Regions from separate parts of the Glutamicibacter sp. NPDC087831 genome, predicted to be linked through region 1. Evidence: riboswitches for the same ligand, from Rfam matches in the RefSeq annotation. Region 1 holds a riboswitch; the other holds the start of a gene.
What was found. Region 1 has a riboswitch for glycine ahead of gcvP (aminomethyl-transferring glycine dehydrogenase). Riboswitches for the same ligand answer to the same signal wherever they lie in the genome.
Positions count from the first base shown of each region.

Region 2: another riboswitch for glycine. It lies ahead of cycA (D-serine/D-alanine/glycine transporter); the one in region 1 lies ahead of gcvP (aminomethyl-transferring glycine dehydrogenase).

Region 1 is NZ_JBIUVH010000009.1:35,333-42,161, forward strand. Features, by position in the region: gene ACIOJF_RS17765 (serine hydrolase domain-containing protein) at 1-1,086, shown strand, start outside; gene ACIOJF_RS17770 (SGNH/GDSL hydrolase family protein) at 1,122-1,910, shown strand; glycine riboswitch at 2,013-2,110, shown strand; gene gcvP (aminomethyl-transferring glycine dehydrogenase) at 2,275-5,121, shown strand; gene gcvT (glycine cleavage system aminomethyltransferase GcvT) at 5,135-6,262, shown strand; gene gcvH (glycine cleavage system protein GcvH) at 6,323-6,703, shown strand; partial or broken gene ACIOJF_RS17790 (serine hydroxymethyltransferase) at 6,703-6,829, shown strand, end outside.
Region 2 is NZ_JBIUVH010000002.1:616,191-623,019, forward strand. Features, by position in the region: gene ACIOJF_RS09365 (GMC family oxidoreductase) at 1-63, shown strand, start outside; gene ACIOJF_RS09370 (MarR family winged helix-turn-helix transcriptional regulator) at 234-686, shown strand; gene ACIOJF_RS09375 (FUSC family protein) at 683-1,738, shown strand; gene ACIOJF_RS09380 (4a-hydroxytetrahydrobiopterin dehydratase) at 1,722-2,045, opposite strand; gene cycA (D-serine/D-alanine/glycine transporter) at 2,214-3,716, opposite strand; glycine riboswitch at 4,042-4,140, opposite strand; gene ACIOJF_RS09390 (heavy metal translocating P-type ATPase) at 4,369-6,627, opposite strand; gene ACIOJF_RS09395 (heavy-metal-associated domain-containing protein) at 6,684-6,829, opposite strand, start outside.

The DNA of each region.
Region 1 (6,829 bases):
CTGGCCGTGTACCACCGCGGCGAATTGGTGCTCAGCCACAGCGTTGGCGAGCACCTCTCTGGTGACGCGCTGACCTGCGTCTTCTCCTGCACCAAGGGCCTGGGTGCGCTGGTCGTGGCACTGCTCGTGCAAGATGGGCTGATTGATCCGAACGCGCCAATGGCCACCTACTGGCCGGAATTCGGGGACAACGGGAAATCCCAGCTCACCGTCGGCGAGGTGCTCAGCCACCAAGCGGGAGTGCTGGGCGTGCCCGGGGGCGTTCCCAGCGAGATCCTCCTGAACTCCGCCGAATACGCCAAGGTGCTCGCTTCCATGCCAAGCGTCTGGCCGCTGGGCCAGCACATTGTCGGCTACCATGCGATCACCCTGGGCGTGCTCATGGAAGAACTGGTACGCCGGGTCACCGGCAAGGAACTGAAAGACGTCTTCGAGGAGCGCATCCGCAAGCCGCTGGGAGCCGAAGCCTACATCGGCCAGGACCCCGCGCTGGAATCGCGCTACCGCGATGTACTGCCGGGCGCTGACGCCGCACCGGAATTCTTCGATCCGTTCTCCCCGGCCGGGCTTTCGGTGAACTCGGCCTCCGGTTTCGCGCTGGAAAACGGCCCGGTCTACAACTGGCACGAACTGGCCAACGCGCCTCAGGTGCGCGAACTGGGCCCCGCATCCATGGGCGCGGTCGCCAATGCCCAAGGCCTGGCCGCAATCTATGCCGCCTCATTCGGTGCCGTGCCGGCACTGGGCGCCACCCGCGGATTCCTCACCGCCGACACCTGGTCCCAGGTTTCCACCGAGCTGGTCTACGGCCATGACCGGACCAACGGGCTGCTGCAGGCCTTCGCCCTGGGGTTCATGAAGGCCTCCGCGCGCAACAACTATGGATCGATTTTCGCCTACGGCCATGACGGTGCGAATTCCTCGCTGGCCTTCGCCGATCCAGCCCACCAGCTGGGCTTCGGTTTCATTCCCTCGCGCAATGAAGGCGCCAAGGAGATCTCCACCGGAGTCAAGCTCAGCCAGCTGGCCCGCCAGCTGATCATGCAGAAGAACATGTCGGCCCAGGCTGCCGGCAGCAACGCGTAGTAAACCCATCGGGAATGGAACGAAGCAGGAGCGAAGTGAAGAAGTTTGTGGCACTAGGTGACTCGTTCACCGAAGGCGTTGGCGATGTGGATCCGACCCGGCCCAACCAGGTCCGCGGCTGGGCGGACCGGGTTTCGGAAGTGCTCTGCGCCGAAGGCGAATGGGAATACGCCAACCTGGCGGTGCGCGGCAAGAAGATCGGGCAGGTGATCAACCAGCAGCTGGACCAGGCGCTCGCACTGGCCCCGGACCTGGTCACCATCTATGCCGGCGGCAATGACATCCTGCGCCCGAAGGCGGACCTGGATGCGCTGATGCGCGGCTATGAAGGCATGGTGAGCCGCTTTGCCGAAGCCGGAAGCGCGGTCGTGCTGTTCACCGGTTTCGACACCGTGGAATCACCGTTGTTCTCCAAGACCCGTCCGCGCACGGCCATTTACAACGAGAAGGTTCGCGAAATCGCGGACGAGTACGGTGCGGTGATCGCGGATTACTGGCGGTGGCGAGAATTCTCCGATCTGCGCTACTGGGCGGTGGATCGGCTGCACATGAACGAGCTGGGCCACACGCTGATGGCTTCGAAGGTCCTTGACGTGTTCGGCACCCATCGGATCACCGAGGGAAACTGGTCCTCCAGGATCCAGCAGCCGTCCCTGCCGGAACTGGCCGTGAACTCGCGCGGCGAAAAGCTGAAGCAGGAATTGGGCTGGGCCAGAGAGCATTTGGCTCCGTGGGTCAAGCGCCGGATCACCGGCACCTCGTCGGGTGATTCCTTGTCAGCGAAATATCCTGATTACATCCGTTTAACTGCCGACGCCAACTGAACGCATTTATGACTTTTCCGGACCCCGCTCCTGTTTGACCTTGGGGGCGGGGCAGGTAACATGGTGGTGTGCTGCAGGTCTCCGGCCGGCAGCGCGCGCCATAGACGGATGGCGGGAGAGTCCCGTTCACACCATGGACGGGCGCCGTAGGAGCAATTCCTCCCCAGGAAACTCTCAGGCACCCGTACCGCCATCATGAGGCAACTCTGGAAAGAAACCGGCCCGTTCCGGTTCACCGAAGGTGCAAGTGCCCGGCTTGGTTTGCTGGATGCGTAAAACTCTCAGGTTATGCAACAGGGATGGGGAGGTAAAAAGACCTTCCTTTGGCATGCGCCAAGACAGATCCCATGGAGATACCAGCACCATGACCATCACGCAGACTTCGGCACGAGCGAATACTGAATTCGTTTCACGCCATATCGGCCCACGTCCTTCCGACGTCACCACCATGCTTCAGACCCTGGGCTACGACAGCCTGGAAGAACTGATCGACACCGCCGTTCCGGCAGACATCCGCCAGGACTCCGCACTGGATATCCCTGATGCTCTGAGCGAAACCGAAGCCCTAGCCCACCTGCGTGCGCTTGCCTCGAAGAACGTCATGAAGACCCAGATGATCGGCCAGGGCTTCTACGACACCATCACCCCAGCTGTGATCCGCCGCAACATCGTGGAAAACCCAGCCTGGTACACCGCTTACACCCCGTACCAGCCGGAAATCTCCCAGGGCCGCCTCGAAGCCCTGCTGAACTTCCAGACCATGGTCATGGACCTGACCGGCCTGCCCATCGCCAACGCGTCGCTGCTGGACGAATCCTCCGCTGCCGCCGAAGCCGTGCTGATGATGCGCCGCGCCAACAAGAAGAAGTCCAAGGGCAAGACCGTGCTGGACTCCAACATCTTCCCGCAGACCCTCAAGGTCGTGCAGGGCCGCGCTGACGCGCTGGGCTTCGAAGTCGAGATTGCCGACCTTTCCGCAGGCTTGCCAGAGGGCGAGATCTCCGGCATTGTCCTGCAGCAGCCTGGCAACGACGGCTCGATCGCGGACCACGCTTCGATCATCGCCGCCGCCAAGGAAGCCGGCGCCATGGTTACCGTGATTGCCGACCTGCTGGCCCTGACCATGATCACCCCTCCGGGCGAGCAGGGTGCCGATATCGCCGTGGGCAACACCCAGCGATTCGGCGTGCCGCTGTTCTTCGGCGGACCGCACGCTGCCTACATGGCCGTGGCCGATGGCCTGACCCGTTCCATGCCAGGACGCCTGGTGGGCGTTTCGGCCGATGACGCCGGAGTCCCTGCCTACCGCTTGGCCCTGCAGACCCGCGAGCAGCACATCCGCCGCGAAAAGGCCACCTCCAACATCTGCACCGCACAGGCCCTGCTGGCCATCTGCGCTTCGATGTACGCGGTCTACCACGGCCCAGCCGGACTGAAGCAGATCGCCTCGCGCGCCAACAACCACGCCCGGGTGATCGCCAGCTCGCTGGTTTCCGGCGGCTACACCTTGGCTTCGGACTCCTTCTTCGACACCGTTGTGGTGAACGTCGAGAACGCCGATGCCATCATTGCCAAGGCCATCGAAGCAGGCATCAACCTGCGCAAGGTGGGCGAGACCCAGGTGGGCATCTCCACCGACGAGGCCACCACCTCGGGCGTAGTCAAGACCCTGCTTGAGGTCTTCGGCGCAGAGCTCTCGGCTCCGGAAGGCTTCGAGATCCCGGCAGGGCAGGTGCGCACCAGCGACTTCATGACCCACCCGATCTTCAACACCATCTCCTCCGAAACCCAGATGATGCGCTACCTGCGCCGGCTCTCGGACCGCGACCTGGCCCTGGACCGCACCATGATCCCGCTGGGTTCGTGCACCATGAAGCTGAACTCGGCCGCCGAAATGGAATCCATCACCTGGCCGGAATTCGCCTCGATCCACCCCTACGCGCCTGCAGCGCAGACCGAGGGCTGGCGCGAGCTGATCACCGACCTGGAAGGGCGCCTGACCGCAATCACCGGCTACGCTGGCGTTTCGATCCAGCCCAACGCCGGCTCGCAGGGCGAGTACGCGGGCCTGCTGGCCATTTCGGACTACCACCGTTCGCGCGGCGAAGGCCAGCGCGATCTGTGCCTGATTCCGGCCTCGGCCCACGGCACCAACGCCGCGTCGGCAGTGCTGGCCGGGATGCGCGTGGTGGTCGTGAAGACCGCAGCCGATGGCACCATCGACGCGAACGACCTGGATGCCAAGATCGAGGCCAACAAGGACGTCCTTGCAGCCATCATGATCACCTACCCATCCACCCACGGCGTCTACGACGCGGACGTGCGCGAGGTCTGCGACAAGGTCCACGCCGCCGGCGGCCAGGTGTACATCGATGGCGCGAACATGAACGCCATGGTTGGCTTGGCCCAGCCAGGCAAGTTCGGCGGCGACGTGTCGCACCTGAACCTGCACAAGACCTTCTGCATCCCGCACGGCGGTGGCGGTCCAGGCGTAGGCCCAATCGGCGTTGGCGAGCACCTGCTGCCATTCCTGCCAGGCGATGCTTCGGGCACCTACTCCGAGCGTGATGGCGTGCCGGTGGTGGCGACCGCTTTCGGCTCGGCCGGCGTCCTGCCGATCTCCTGGGCCTACATCGCGATGATGGGCGGGGACGGCTTGACCGAAGCCACCAAGCACGCGATCCTGAACGCGAACTACATTGCCAAGCGCCTGAACGAGCACTTCCCGGTACTGTTCACCGGCAACAAGGACCTGGTTGCCCACGAGTGCATCCTGGACCTGCGCGAACTGACCGCCAAGACCGGGGTCACCGCCGAGGACGTGGCCAAGCGCCTGATCGACTTCGGTTTCCACGCGCCGACCCTGTCCTTCCCTGTGGCAGGCACCCTGATGGTGGAGCCCACCGAATCCGAGGACCTGGCCGAGATCGAGCGCTTCATTGAAGCGATGATCACCATCCGCCAGGAAATGGACGAGGTCCTCTCCGGTGCCTACAGCATCGAGGAGTCCCCATTGCGCAACGCTCCGCACACGGTCTCCGCTGTGGTCAACAGCAAGTGGGACCGCAAGTACTCGGTCGAGCAGGCGGCCTTCCCGGTCCCGGCGCTGAAGTTCGACAAGTACTTCCCAACCGTGGGCCGCATCGACGGCGCCGGTGGCGACCGCAACCTGATCTGCTCCTGCCCGGCTCCCGAAGCCTTCGAAGACTAAGGAAGAGTTAGAGATGACTGAGACTACCCAAGCACTCAAGCACACCGCGCTGCACGCGCAGCACGAAGCTCTCGGCGCCAACTTCACCGACTTCGGCGGCTGGGACATGCCGTTGAAGTACGGATCGGAACTGGCAGAGCACAAGGCCGTGCGCTCCACCGCTGGCCTGTTCGACCTGTCCCACATGGGCGAGGTCTACCTCTCCGGCCCGGAAGCCGGCAAGGCGCTGAACACCGCCCTGGCAGGGAACCTGAGCATCATGAAGGTCGGCAAGGCGAAGTACTCGCTGATCCTTGACGCCGAGGGCAAGATCATCGACGACCTGATCGTCTACCGCCTGGAAGAGGAGAAGTTCCTCGTCGTGCCCAACGCCGGCAACGCTCCGGTGGTTGCCGCCGAGCTGGCTGCCCGCGCCGCCGGCTTCGACGTCGTCGTGGACGACGCTTCGGGCCGCCAGTCGCTGATCGCCGTCCAGGGACCGAACGCCGAGGCAATTGTGCGCAAGCTGGCCGCCGACGAGGCAACCGCCCAGGCGGTCACCGAACTGAAGTACTACGCTGCGGTGAAGGTGGTGCTCGGTGGCATCGACGTGCTGCTGGCCCGCACCGGCTACACCGGCGAAGACGGCTTCGAGCTGATCATCGAAAACGAGGATGCGGCAGCCCTCTGGGAAAAGAGCGTTGACGCCGGCAAGGACCACGAGCTGGTTCCTTGCGGCCTGGCCGCCCGCGACTCGCTGCGCCTTGAAGCCGGCATGCCGCTGTACGGCAACGAGCTGTCCCTGGAACGCACCCCGTTCGATGCCGGATTCGGCCCGGTGGTCTCCTTCAAGAAGGAAGAGGACTTCGTGGGCCGCGAAGCCCTGGAAGCGTTGCGCGGTGCGACCCCGCCACGCAAGCTCGTCGGCCTCAAGGGCCTGGGCAAGCGCGCCGGCCGCGGCGGCTACGCCATCGTCAAGGACGGCGCAACCATCGGTGAAATCACCTCCGGCCAGCCTTCGCCAACCCTGGGCTACCCGGTTGCACTGGGTTATGTCGACGCCGAATTCGGTGCAGTGGGAACCGAGCTGGAGGTAGACCTGCGTGGTAAGACTTTGCCTTTTGTCGTAGTCGAACTGCCGTTCTACACCCGAGCCAAGTAACGTTAAACATCAGTAGGGCTAAGCAAATCGCCCGCTAATTCCCTTGGGAGAGGAAATACCGTGAGTAAAGTTCTTTCGTCATTGCGCTACTCGGCCGAACACGAGTGGATCGATGCATCGTCCCCAGCAAAGATCGGCATCACCCAGGTTGCCGCCGACGCCCTGGGCGACGTGGTCTACGTCGACCTGCCAGAGGTCGGCGACTCCGTTACCGCAGGCGAGACCTGTGGCGAAGTCGAGTCCACCAAGTCGGTTTCCGACCTGTACTCGCCAGTGACCGGCACCATCGTTGCCATCAACGACGAGGCAGTGGACAACCCAGGCATCCTGAACGAAGACCCATACGGTGCCGGCTGGCTGTTCACCGTTGAGGTCGCCGAAGAGGGTCCGCTGCTTTCGGCAGCTGACTACGCAAGCGCGAACGGTGGAAACGTCGAGTAATGAGCAACCAGACTTTTGAATCCGTTGCCGCTGCAACGTTGACCCAGTCGCTGGCTTCGCTGGACCCGGAGATCGCGCAGCGTATTGACGCTGAGCTGGCTCGCCAGCAGCGCGGCCTGGAAATGA
Region 2 (6,829 bases), on a different contig from region 1:
GCCCCGGCCATCCTCATCGGCGAACTGGGCGCCAAATTCCTCTTGGCTGATCTTCGGCTCTGACAGGCGGCGCACTATGGCCGTGGCCAAGGAGAACGAGCCCTCACCTTCCAAAAGACGACGATTCCGCGGACCGCAGCTGGCGATGGAACGCGCGCCAGCTGCGTGTGAGATACATCGAATAAACTGCTTCAGGGCGAAATCGTTTCAAGCTGAAATGCTATTTTGAAGGGATGAACGAACACCGGATTCCGCAGTTCCAATGGAACTCGCTGAGCTATCTCACCGCCCGAGCCGGACGCATCGGCACCCAGGAGCTCACCGAGCTGATGGAATCCGAGTCCTTGTCCCGGCATCATTTCACCATCATCTGCGCGCTGGAGGAGTTCGGCGGCATCTCCCAGAACGACTTGGCAGATCGCTCGAATGTGAACCGCGGCCATCTGGTGGCCTACCTCGATCAGCTGTCGAGCCGTGGGATCCTGGAACGCGAAGTTGATCCGGAGGACCGCCGCCGCAACGTCATCACGCTGACTCCCGAGGGCCGGAAATTCGCTGCCCGGGCGATGGAGGCTGCCTCGCATAACGAAGCCAAGGTCTTCGGCGCATTGGATGAGCCGCAGCGGGAGCAGCTGCGCGCCTTGCTGCAGCTGGTCGCTACGCAGGACGGCGAGGCACGCCAGTGAAGCGCCACTTAGAAGAAATAGTGCAGCGCAGCGTCGTCGTGGCCCCGCACCGCCCGTCGCTCATCCCGGCAGCCAAGGCGACGATCAGCCTGGCCGCGCCGCTGATCCTGTTGGCCGGCCTTGGCCGCCTTGACTGGGCAATGTATGCAGCGTTCGGCGCCTTCTGCGCGGTCTTCGGCCGTTTCGACGCGTACGCGCCGCGTTTCTGGCAGCAGCTCTCGGCAGGTATCGTGCAACTGGCCGCAATGCTGCTGGGCACCTATTTTTCGCTCATCGAGGCACCGTTCCCGGTACGCGTGCTCGTGCTGGCATTCATTGGTTTTGGCGCCAACTACGTCTCCCATGCCACGCGCTGGATGCCGCCGGGACCGGTCTTCGCGGTCTTCGCCGGCGGCGCCTGCCTGGGCATCCCGGCCACTTCGCAAAGCTTCACCGGGGTGCTGCTGGCCGGCGGCGGAACAATGGCCTTCAGCATGCTGCTGATGCTTGGCCTGTCGATGCGCAAAGCCAACCTGCTTCATACCCTGCGCTCCGGATACGCCTGGTCGCCCTCGCGCCGGGCCATGGCCCAATCGCTCCAAATGGGCACGGGCGTGCTGCTGGCGGGAATAGCAGGGCATCTGCTCAGCGACGGCCACTGGTACTGGGCCAGTCTCGGCGCGATCGCCGCAGTCACCGGCGCTGATGCCTATGCGCGGGTAGCCCGCGGGCTGCAGCGCTGCGCAGGCACCTGCATTGGCGTAGCGCTGACCGCAATAGTTTTCGCCTTCGATTCCCCGGTCTGGGTAATCCTGGCCGCTGCGCTGGCCTCGCAGTTCGTCATCGAGCTGGTGATTCTGCGCAACTATGCGGTGGGGATGGTATTCATGACGGTCACCGCACTGCTCATGGTCCACCTGGTCAGCCCTGAACCGGCCGCGTCCCTGCTCATCGACCGCATTTCCATGACGGCGCTGGGCGCTTTGGTGGGTGCGGTGCAGAGCATTGCCATTTCGCTGCTGGTGGCCCGCCGCCGCCAAGGCCGAACACCGGGGGCTACCAGTGCTCGGTGACCACCTGCGCTTCGAGCTTGCCGGCCTCGATGGAGATATGGCGGGCTAATTCAAGGTCCAGTGTTCCCAGATGCTCGGGCTGGTTGTGCGTTAGGCGCAGCTCGACGATGGTAACCCGCCACTCCAGGTGCGGATGCCGGTTGTCCTGCTCGGCGCGCAGGCCTACCTGGACAATGAACTGCAAGGCCGTGCTCGCGCAATCGAAACGGTAAGCGGCCCGCAAACCCAAGTCATCACGCTTCCAATCAGGCAAGGCGCCCAGCCTCTGATCGAATTCGAAGCGCGGTAACGGACCGGTTGATGCCATGGTTCTCTCCTCCAAGCGGCAGCGGGTCGGACTATGCAAGTGGTTGCTGCCTGCCATCATGATCGCATCGACCCCGGCTATTGCGTTAGCGATCCCAGCGACTATGCAGTTAGGCCCCGGCATCTGGTGATGCCGGGGCCTGATCGAGAGACCTGTCAAGTGCTCGGGCTACTGGCGGATGTCCTCGGCAACCTGTGCGGCGGTTTCCGCTTCGCGCTTGGCGAACGATTCCGCATCACGGTAGGTGGAGGCCTCATAGCGTTCGTGCGCCACCTTGGCCAGGTGCGCGGCGCGCAGTGCCTGGTGCTGGGGGTTGCGGCGGATGTACAGGTAGCCTGCGCCCAGGATCAGGAACCATGCCGGGGTGATCAGCAGGGCGCTGAAGGTATCGGCCTGGGTGGTTAGTGCCCACAGGATGAAGCCGAAGAAGCCGAGTACCACGTAGGGCATGACAACCCCGCCGGGCACCTTGAACTTCGAAGCATCATGAAGATGCGGGCGGCGTGCGCGGAAGACCAGGTAGCTGAGCAGGATGATGGTCCACACGAACATGAAGCACAGGGCCGAGACGGTGGTGACCAGGGTGAAGGCGCCCATCACCGAGTCGCCGCTGTAGAGCAATGCGACGCCTGCCAGCAGGAACATGCAGGAGAACATCAGTGCGTTCTTCGGCACCTTGCGGCTGGAAAGCTTGGCGAAGCCCTGCGGCGCATCGCCTTCCATGGACAGGCCGCGCAGCATCCGCGAGGTCGAATAGATCCCCGAGTTGGCGCTGGAGGTCGCGGAGGTGAGCACCACGAAGTTGATGATGCCTGCCGCACCGGCCAAGCCGGCCAGGGCGAACATGCCCACGAACGGGGACTGCTCGGCGGAGAACAGGTTCCACGGTTCCACGGTCATCAAGATGATCAAGGCTCCGACGTAGAAGAACAGGATGCGGATGGGGATCGAATTGATCGCCTTGGGCAGCGTCTTTTCCGGGTCCTTGGTTTCCGCTGCGGTCGTGCCGACCAGCTCGATGCCCACGAACGCGAACACCGCAATCTGGAAGCCGGCGACGAAGCCCATGAAGCCGGTGGGGAACATGCCGCCTTCGGTCCACAGGTTGGAGAAGGAAGCGGTGGCCGAGTCGTGCTCGAAGCCAGTGATGACCATGACCAGGCCGACCACGATCAGCGCGCCGATGGCCACGATCTTGATCAGCGCGAACCAGAATTCGGTTTCGCCGAAGGCCTTCACGGTGGCCAGGTTCAGCACCAGCAGCAGTGCGATGCAGCCCAGCGCCGGGATCCACAGCGGAAGGTCGCCCCACCAGAAGGCGACGTAGTGGGCGATGGCCACCACGTCGGCAATGCCGGTGACTACCCAGCAGAACCAGTAGGTCCAGCCGGTGAAGAACGCCGCCCACGGGCCCAGCAGATCCCCGGCGAAGTCGGCGAAGGTCTTGTATTCGAGGTTGCTCAGCAGCAGCTCGCCCATAGCGCGCATGACGAAGAAGAGCATGAAGCCAATGATCATGTAGACGAAGATGACCGACGGGCCGGCGACCGAGATGGTCTTGCCGGAGCCCATGAACAAGCCGGTGCCGATGGCGCCGCCAATGGCGATCAGCTGGATGTGACGATTGGAGAGCCCTCGTTCGAGTGCGGGGCCAGAACTGGTGGTACTCATGCTGATTGCCTTCCAGGAGTGTGGTGTGACGCCTCGAAGCGCTCCTGCCCCCAAGCCCTGAAGGCTTGGAGAGCAGCTGCTCGCTTTGAAGAACGCATCCGACTAGGAAGGATTCCAGTTGGGCATTGCGCTGCATGCTGCGCTCAGAGCAGTTGCTGCGAATGCCACGGTGAGTCCCTCGAAACTGGTGCGCTCGGTGCGGCACGGTTCTTGGTCCCTCCCCAATCTGTATTACAACCTGAGAGTTTTCACTTCCACCCGAATACTGGGTGAAGCTTGCTCCTTCGGTGAGCCCGGACGAACCTGGGCTGCTTTCCAGAGGTGCCTGTTCGTAGCGGTACAGGTGCCTGAGAGTTTCCCGGGGAGGAAATTGCTCCTACGGCGCCCGCCCATGGTGTGAGCGGATCTCTCCCGCCACGCATCAACGGCATATGTGGTGATTGCCATCACAGTATGCGCAGAAAAATGAACGTGGTGCAAGTCGCAATTTCACACTTCGGGCCCCGGATAACCGCTTGGCCACGCCAATCGTGGAAAGTGGCTGGCGAAATGGGGGATTCTCCGCTTCGTAATGATTCGGGAAGCAAGGGCATGGATGCGGCAAAGCGGGGCATCGGTTCAACCGATGCCCCGCGTGGGGAGGTACGGAGGGCTACTTCCCGAACCGTCGCAGCCGCAGCGAGTTCAGTACCACCAGCACCGAGCTGGCTGCCATGGCCGCTCCGGCGATCATCGGGTTCAGCAAGCCCAGGGCCGCAATCGGAATGCCGGCAGTGTTGTAGGCGAAAGCCCAGAACAGGTTCATCTTGATGGTGGACAGGGTTCGGGCCGACAGGTCGATGGCCTGCGTGACCTGATGCAGGTCGTTACCCATCAGGGTGATGTCCGCGGCTTCGATGGCCACATCGGTGCCCGAGCCCATGGCGATGCCGAGGTCGGCCTGCGCCAGTGCTGGCGCGTCATTCACGCCATCGCCCACCATGGCCACGACCTTGCCCTGCTCTTGCAATGAGGTGATCGCCTGGGCCTTGCCGGCAGGGAAGACCCCGGCGAATACGTCCTCGGCCTTGATGCCTACCTGGGCGGCAACCTCGGTAGCCACCGACTGGTTGTCGCCGGTCAGCAGCACCACGCGCAGGCCGCGCTCCTGGAGTTCGGCAATAGCTTTTGCGGAGCTGTCCTTGATCTTGTCCGCCACCGAGATCACTGCCTGGAACTGCTGGTCCACCGCGACCAGGATGGCGGTCGCGCCGGCCTGCTCGGCTTCCGCGAGCATGGCCTTGGCGGAGTCATCCAAGGACGCGCCCTGGGCTTCGAGCCAGCTGAAGCGGCCTACGGCAACGCGATGCCCGTTGACCGTGCCGACCACGCCGCCGCCCGGATCGGAATCGAAGTCGCTGGCTTCGGGCAGCGGGCCCAAGCCGGCTGCGGCCTTGGCGATGGCCTGGGCGATCGGATGCTCGGAATGGTGTTCCACGGCACCGGCCAAGGCCAGGACCTCATCGGGATCGACTCCGTCGATGGCCCGGGTGCCCTGATGGGCCATGACCCCGGTGGTCACGGTGCCGGTCTTGTCCAGCACGATGGTGTCCAGCTTGCGGGTATCTTCCAGGACCTGCGGCCCGCGGATCAGGATGCCCAGCTGCGCGCCGCGTCCGGTGCCGACCAGCAAGCCGATCGGGGTCGCCAGGCCCAATGCGCAGGGGCAGGCGATGACCAGCACGGCGACCGCAGCGGTGAACGCCTGGTAGGGATCGCCGCTGGCAAAGAACCAGGTCACGAACGTGAGCAGCGCAATGGCCAGTACGATCGGCACGAAGACGGAGGATATCCGGTCAGCCAGGCGGGCAATGGGCGCCTTGCCCGATTGGGCTTCGGAGACCAGCTTGCCCATCTGGGCCAAGGTGGTGTCCGCGCCAACGCGGGTAGCTTCGATCACCAGCCGGCCCGAGGCATTCAAGGTCGCGCCGGTGACTTCATCGCCGGGCCCGGCCTTCTGCGGGACCGATTCGCCCGTAAGCAGCGAGGTGTCTACCGCGCTGGCGCCGTCAATGACCACGCCGTCAGTAGCGATCTTCTCGCCGGGGCGCACCACGAAATGGTCCCCGACCTGCACCTGCCCGGCCGGGATTTTCACTTCCGCGCCGTCGCGAAGCACCACTGCATCCTTGGCGCCCAGGTTCAGCAAGGACTTCAGCGCATCGGATGCCGAGGACTTGGCGCGGTGCTCCAGGAAACGGCCCAGCAGCAGCAAGGTGGCCACGACGCCGGCAGTTTCAAAGTAGAGCGCATGCTCGGACATGGACATGCCGATATGGGCGGTCAGCTGCGGATCGAGGATCAGCTGCACTGCAGAGAAGAAGTAGGCCGCGAGCACACCGAGGGAAACCAGAGTGTCCATGGTCGAGGCCAGGTGCCGTGCGTTGACGGCCGCTGCCTTGTGGAAAGGCCAGGCGCCGTAAAAGACCACGGGAGTGGCCAGCGCGAAGGCGACCCAACCCCAATGCGGGAACTGCGCTGCGGGAATCATGGAAATGATGAACAGCGGAATGGTGAAGATCGCGGAGACCAGCAGGCGGCGCAGCAGGTGGTTGGGCACCATGTGCTCGTGCCCGCCGTGATCATGCTCCCCGTGTCCCTGGTGATCCGAACCGGCGGGTTTGGGCGGGTGCTTGAGGGAAGCGGTATAGCCGGCGGCTTGCACCGTATCGATCAGTGCCTCATCGGTGACATCGGCTGGGACCTGGACCTTGGCGGTTTCCAGGGGCAGGTTCACCGTCGCGCTGACACCGGGCAGCTTGCCGAGTTTGCGTTCCACCCGATTCACGCACGAGGCGCAGGTCATTCCCTGGATGTCCAGATCGACGGTGCGCAATTCGGGGATTGTTTCATGCGGGGCATGGGAAGTCATGATTTACGACCTTGCACTTTCTTGCCGTTGTGGCTTGGTGCCTGGCTTTTTTGCGGCTAGGCGTTAATTGCTTCGACGGTGTAACCAGCCTCGTCGATGGCATTGCGAATGCTCTCTTCGCTTACGGTTGCGCTGGTGGTGACGTTGGCGGTGGACACGCCCTTCGCATCGAGGAACACTTCCACCTCTTGCACCCCATCAA